DNA from 3 places in the Luteibacter sp. CQ10 genome. Region 2 is predicted to be linked to each of the others. Evidence: predicted binding sites of a transcription regulator. Region 2 holds the regulator's gene; each other region holds the start of a gene.

The links. Region 2 encodes FliA, which starts transcription of late flagellar genes. Its sites were predicted from a motif close to TAAAGTTTNNCNNNCNNNGGCCGATAA; they were not measured.
Region 1: the regulator FliA is predicted to act here: its motif matches at 700-726, upstream of JNG39_RS04770 (GGDEF domain-containing protein).
Region 3: the regulator FliA is predicted to act here: its motif matches at 1,214-1,240, upstream of JNG39_RS13280 (HD-GYP domain-containing protein).

Annotation. Positions count from the first base shown of each region.
Region 1 is NZ_JAEUYM010000001.1:1,054,491-1,056,755, reverse strand. It holds gene JNG39_RS04775 (CorA family divalent cation transporter) at 1-615, shown strand, start outside; gene JNG39_RS04770 (GGDEF domain-containing protein) at 854-1,921, shown strand; gene sodC (superoxide dismutase [Cu-Zn] SodC) at 1,996-2,265, opposite strand, start outside.
Region 2 is NZ_JAEUYM010000001.1:325,825-328,089, forward strand. It holds gene JNG39_RS01585 (MinD/ParA family protein) at 8-883, shown strand; gene JNG39_RS01590 (RNA polymerase sigma factor FliA) at 880-1,611, shown strand; gene cheY (chemotaxis response regulator CheY) at 1,669-2,070, shown strand; gene JNG39_RS01600 (protein phosphatase CheZ) at 2,080-2,265, shown strand, end outside.
Region 3 is NZ_JAEUYM010000003.1:68,042-70,306, reverse strand. It holds gene JNG39_RS13280 (HD-GYP domain-containing protein) at 1-1,081, opposite strand, end outside; gene msrA (peptide-methionine (S)-S-oxide reductase MsrA) at 1,326-1,991, shown strand; gene hutU (urocanate hydratase) at 2,091-2,265, opposite strand, start outside.

The DNA.
Region 1 (2,265 bases), 730 kb from region 2:
GGTTGCCATGAGCATCACTGGGAAACCAGCGGCGACGTCTTTGCCACCCTCGTGGAAGCGATCGTGAACCTGGCCGCGCAGAACATGGAAGACGTTTCGGCCGAGCTGAAGAAACTCTCCGACCGCGTGTTCACGCCGACTCGCCTGGGCACGCCGGTGTTGCGCGAATGCATGCTCGAGGTCGGCCGGCTCGAAGGCATACAGGCACGCAACCGCTCATCCATGCTCGGCGTGCAGCGGGTGGTCTCCTTCGTGAAGACCAAGAAGCCCACCTGGATGTCCGACCCGGTGGAGGTGCGCCTGCGCGTGGTCGACCACGACCTGAAGACCCTCGACGAGTTCGACGACCAGCTCACCAACAAGCTCCAGTTCGTGCTGGACGCCACCCTCGGCTTCATCAGCACCGACCAGAACCACGTGATGAAGGTGCTCACCGTCACCTCGGTGGCGACCATTCCGCCGGTGATCCTCGCGGGCATTTGGGGCATGAATTTCAAGCACATGCCCGAGCTGGACTGGCCGATGGGCTATCCCATGGCCCTGGGCGTGATCGTCATCAGCATGATCCTGCCGGTGCTCTTCTTCAAATGGCGGGGTTGGTGGTCGGGCGACTGATCGCCTACCCCATTCGGACCCATTCCGTGAAGACCTGTAAACCCCAAGTGCATCACATTTTTTACAATCCAACCCCTTTTGCCCTAAAGTTCGCGCTCCCCCGGCCGCTAGCCCCTGCAAGCCCCGCCAGGCGGGCTATCCATTGACGCGAGGTTCGGGCCTTGGTGCGGGCCCATTCTGGGAGGAAGTGCTCGGTGTCCGTTTCTAGCCTGTTCCACGTCGCAGGGAAGCCGCGTCCATGAGGTCATCCAGGCCCGTTCCGCCGGGTCACGTACCCGACTCCCGATTGCTCGCCTCCGTGGCCGAGTTCACCCACCATCGCGACATCGATGCGCTGGATCACAGCCTCGTGCTGTCGCTGGCCGAACTGGTGAAGGTCAGGACGGTCATGCTGTGCAAGCGTGGCGAGAGCGTGCAGTTTCCCGTGGATGCCGTCGTCGCCTGCACCCACGGTGCCGACGGTGCGTTCGTGGTGGAGGCCGTGGATCCCTCGCACGACGACGAATCGGTGCAGACGATCGCGCGCGCGATGGAAACCCTCAAGACCGTCAGCGACGTGACCCCGGCCGGGTTGCACCGGCTGGTGATCCCCATCAAGCGCGAACAGACCGCCATCGGCGCGCTGACGCTCGAATCGGACGAAGGCCTCAACGGTGTCCGCGCGCTCGTCGAGGGCTTTGCGCGCATCTATTGCAACTACATCGCCCTGCTCAACGAAAGCGAACGCGACAAGCTCACCGGCCTCTATAACCGGCGCAGCTTCGACCGCCGACTGCAGCGCATGCTCAAGCAGCGCCGCCAGCGGGCCCGCGCGCTCGCCGACGGCCGGGAAGAGCGTCGCCAGATATCCGGCGACGGCCCCCAGGTGTACCTCGCCATCCTCGACATCGATCATTTCAAGCGAATCAACGACACCTACGGCCACGTCTACGGCGACGAGGTGATCCTGATGCTCGCCCAGCAGATGCGCACGAATTTTCGCCAGGGCGACGTGCTTTTCCGCTTCGGCGGCGAGGAGTTCGTGATGCTTCTGGCCGCGCAGGACGAGCAAACGGCGCACAGCGCGCTCGACCGCTTCCGCCGTTACGTGGCCGAGCACGCGTATCCGCAGGTGGGCCACGTCACGGTGAGCATCGGCTATGCCCGCATCACCGAGAACGATTACTCCGAGATCGTGCTGGATCGGGCGGACAAGGCGCTGTACTACGCCAAGCAGACCGGCCGCGACAGCGTGCACGGCTACGAGAACCTGTCGCGTACCGGCGAACTGGCGCCGGTGGCGCTGGGCAGCATCGACCTCTTCTAACACGACCGGCTCCCATCCCTACCCGCCTACCGAAGGGGTGGGAGCCGATCGCATCGGCGAATCGAGGGTGCCGGTTACTTCACGACACCGCACGCGATCCGGGCCCCGCCACCGCCGAGCGCTTCGGGCTGGTCGGAGTAGTTGTCGCCACCGGCGTGGATCATCAGCGAATGCCCCTTCACCGTCGCCAGCGTCTTCAGGCGAGGCGCGGTGACGGCCGTGGTATCGGTGCCGTCGGCACCGATGGTGAGCTTGGGAAGGTCACCCTCGTGGCCCATCGCCTCGGGCCCCTCGTGCTTGCCCGTATGCTGGGGATCGTAGTGGCCGCCGGCCGCCAGGGCGGC
Region 2 (2,265 bases):
CTCTTCCATGACCACACACGTCGACAACACCCAGGCCGCCGGCATCGCATGGCTGTCCGACCGTCGTCCCACCCGCAGCATCGCGATCGCGGGCGGCAAGGGTGGCGTGGGCAAGACCACGGTGGCGGTCAACCTCGGCATGGCGCTGGCCATGGGCGGGCGCGACGTGCTGCTGCTCGACGCCGACCTGGGCATGGCCAACATCGACGTGTTGCTGGGGCTCCAGCCGGTGCGCCACCTCGGCCACATGCTGGAAGGCGCCTGCCGCATCGAGGAACTGGTGCTGGAGGCCTCCCACGGCCTGAAGGTGATCCCGGCCACCTCGGGCACGCGGCGCATGGCCCAGCTGCCGAACATCGAGCATGCCGCGGTCATCCGCGCGTTCGACGAATACCCGCTGGCACCCGAATACCTCATCGTCGACACCGCCGCCGGCATCTCCGACAGCGTGTCGATGTTCGCCGCCGCCTCCGACGAGGTGGTGATCGTGGTCTGCGACGAGCCGGCCTCGCTCACCGACGCCTATGCCCTCATCAAGGTGCTCTCGCGGGAATTCGGGGTGAACCGCTTCCGCATCGTCGCCAACATGGTGCGCCACGCCCAGGAGGGCCGGGCGCTCTACGAGAAGCTCTCGCGCGTGACCAGCCGGTTCCTCGACGTGTCGCTGGATTTCATGGGCATGGTGCCGCACGACGAATACCTGCGCCAGGCCATCCGCCGCCAGTCGGCGGTGGTCGACGCCTGGCCGAGCAGCCGATCGGCGGTCGGATTCAAGAATCTGGCCAGGTCGGTCGATACATGGGGTGAACCCGAGCCCCGGGCACAGGGACGGATCGGCTTTTTCGCCGACCGCACCCACTTGGGAGGAGGGCTGCCGTTGTGAGCGTCGCGAGCGAATACCTTGAAATCACTAAGGTTCCGGCGGATCAACTGGTCAGGACCCACGCGCCGTTGGTGCGCCGGATCGCCTATCACCTGATGGGCCGGCTGCCGCCGAGCGTGGACGCGAACGACCTCATGCAGGCCGGGATGATCGGACTGCTCGAGGCCGCGAGGAATTATTCGCCGACTCGCGCGGCCAGTTTCGAGACCTATGCGGGCATCCGCATACGGGGCGCGATGCTGGACGAACTGCGCAAGACGGACTGGACCCCGCGCTCGGTCCATCGGAAGTTGCGCGAGGTGGCGGAGGTAACGAGGCAGATCGAAAACGAGACGGGTGGCGACGCCGACGACGTGGAAGTGATGAAGCGGCTGGGCATCGACGCCATGGAGTACAACCAGATCCTGGCCGACGCGGCGAGCGCCCGGTTGCTGAGCCTGACGGCGCCCGAGGGCGACGAGGGCGCGGCGATCGACGTGGCCGACCCGGATGCCACGGGGCCGGACGGGCTGTTCGAGCAGGAGGGCATGCGCGATGCGCTGGCCCAGTCCATCGACGGGCTGCCGGAGCGCGAAAAGCTGGTGATGTCGCTGTACTACGATGACGAGCTCAACCTGAAGGAAATCGGTGCGGTGCTGGGAGTGAGCGAATCGCGGGTGTGCCAGATCCACGGCCAGGCCCTCATTCGACTCCGCGCGCGCATGTCGGGTTGGAAAGAAAGAACCTGACGGCACCCGGTGCCGTCACCGGTCGAAGAAAACGCGCAGTAGAGGCGGAGAGACGTTTTGGACAAGAACATGAAAATCCTCGTGGTGGACGATTTCTCCACCATGCGGCGCATCGTCAGGAACCTGCTGGTGGAGCTGGGCTTCACCAACACCCTGATCCAGGAAGCCGAAGACGGCAACGCGGCGCTCGCGCTGCTTCGCTCCCAGCCGTTCGACCTCGTGGTCACCGACTGGAACATGCCCAACATGACGGGCATCGACCTGCTCCGCGCCATCCGCGCCGACGCCGCCCTGAAGGCGATGCCGGTGCTGATGGTCACCGCCGAGAACAACCGCGACCAGATCATCGCCGCCGCACAGAGCGGCGTGAACGGCTACGTGGTCAAGCCGTTCACGGCGGTGACGCTGAAGGAAAAACTCGACAAGATTTTCGAACGTCTCGCCGCGGCGGCGGGCTAAGGAGCAGGCATGAACACGACGATTTCCGCCGGCCAGGACGTGGCCCCCGAACTGCGCGAGTTGCTCGACGCCGACGATTCCACCGCTTTCGAACAGGCGCTGGACCGCCTGATCCGCAGCCGCGAGCAGCATCTGTTCCTCGCGCTGGGCCATCTCGCCCGCGACCTGCACGAATCCGCCCGCCGCCTCGCGGCC
Region 3 (2,265 bases), on a different contig from region 2:
GGCTGAGCAATGCTACCCGTGGCTGCAGGCGCCGTGCAGGGTTCTGCATCACCACCACCGCCACCTCGCCCGTGTTGAGCTCCACCAGCGACCCCGTGGGATAGACGCCGATGCAGGCCTGGAACTGCTCCACCAGCTCCCCCTGGAACTCGCGGTCGCGCCCGGCGTACATGTGCCGGACGGCGTTGTGCTGCGACACCGGGGCGCGGTACGGCCGGTCGGCCGACATCGCCTGGTAGGTGTCGATGATGGCCGCGATGCGGCCGGCCAGGGGAATGGCCGTACCGACGAGGCCGTTCGGGTAGCCGGTGCCGTCGAAGCGCTCGTGGTGGGTGGCGACCATGTCGCGCACCTCGGCGTCGGTGACGCCGGCTCGGTCGAGGATGGCCATGCCCTCCTCCACGTGCTGCCGGGCCTGCGCCCACTCCGCGTCGTTGAGCGGACCGTCGCGCTCGAGCACCTCCGGCGGCAGGCGGCACATGCCGACGTCGAGCAGGAGGCCACCCTTGGCCAGGCTGACGATGGCCTCCTCGTCGAACCCCATGTGGCGTCCGAAGGCGGCCGCGAGGCTTCCGCAGCCCACCGCCCGGCGGTAGGCGTAACCGTCGCGGCGACGCAGGCTTTCCACCCAGAGGAAGGCGTCGGCGCTGCGCAGCACACTGCTGACCATGGGCCGGACGGCGGCGTCGAGCGCCTCCCGGTCGAAGCCGCCCTCGTTGCGCACGTCGCGCATGAGGCGGCCGGTGAAACCATGCATCGCCTCGAAGGCTTCCTCCGCTCGAGGCAGTTCCTCGGCGTGGGTGGCCGTGTCGGCATAGGTCTGTCGCGAGACCAGGCGCAGGTTGAGCGCCGGGCGCGGGGCCGCGGCGGTGACGACGCGCGCCGGCATGACGCGGCGCTGCATGTCGACGAACACGTACTTGCAGAAGCGGCTGAGCCTCTCGATGTCGTCCCGCGAAGTGATCGGCACGCCCGCTATCGGAAACGGGGTGTCGGACCACTCGCAATCGAGGCGGCTGACGTACATGCCGACTTCCAGGTCGGACACGAACACGCGCCTCTCCACCAGATCGTACGCCACTTGCCACTGCTCCTTCGGTTCGAACGATGACGCACCTGACCGCCGCGACGCATCCCCTCCCGGTGCGTCGCATTCAGCTGAACAGCATGCCGAATTTGCCTCCCCCGGGGCTACCCACGGTCGACCCGGGCCTTATCGGCCGGTTCAGGGGAAACTGAAGACCCTCGGGAACATGTCAGGAAAAAGGGCGATACCCGGTCTTCTGGGGCAAGCCCATCCAGGCATCGTCCCAAGGAGACGCCCCATGAACCGCCTGATTCCCGTGCTCCTGCTCGCCCTGACCGCCTGCACCGCCTCGGCCCGCGACGAGGGCGTGCGCCTGCCTCCCCCCTCGCTCGATGCCGCGACAGCCACCGGCGACGCCACGGCCGTCTTCGCCGGCGGCTGCTTCTGGGGCGTCGAGGGCGTGTTCCAGCACGTTCGCGGGGTGAAAAGCGTGCGCACCGGCTACGCCGGCGGCGACGCGGCCCATGCCAACTACGACGACGTCAGCGATGGCGACACCGGCCACGCCGAGTCGGTGAAAGTCGTCTACGACCCCGCCCAGGTCACCTACGGCCAGCTGCTGCAGGTGTTCTTCTCGGTGGTGCAGGACCCCACCCTGCTCAACCGCCAGGGGCCCGACAGTGGCACCCAGTACCGGTCCGCGATTTTTTACGGAACGCCGGAACAGAAGAAGGTCGCCGACGCCTATATCGGCCAGCTCACCGCCGCGCATGCGTTTTCCGGGCCGATCGTGACCCAGGTGGTACCGCTGAAGGGCTTCTATCTTGCCGAAAACGAGCATCAGGACTACATGCGGCTGAACCCGGATACGCCGTACATCGCGATCAACGACAGGCCGAAGGTGCTGGCGCTGGAGAGGATCTATCCGGAGCGGTATACGCCTGCCTGGGCTAACGGCCGGTAAGCCGCTTCGCCGATGCGATCGGCTCCCACCCCTCCGGTAGGAAGCTCGCTACCGAAGGGTGGGAGCCGACCGTGTCGGCGAATCAAGGGTGCAACACCGTTACCCGATCATAGGCAGGTTCAACCCCTGCTCCTTCGCGCAGGCCACGGCGTCGTCATACCCCGCGTCCGCGTGCCGCATCACGCCCGTGCCCGGATCGTTCCACAGCACGCGGGCGATGCGCTTGTCCGCCGCCTCGCTGCCGTCGCAGACGATCACCACGCCGCTGTGCTGG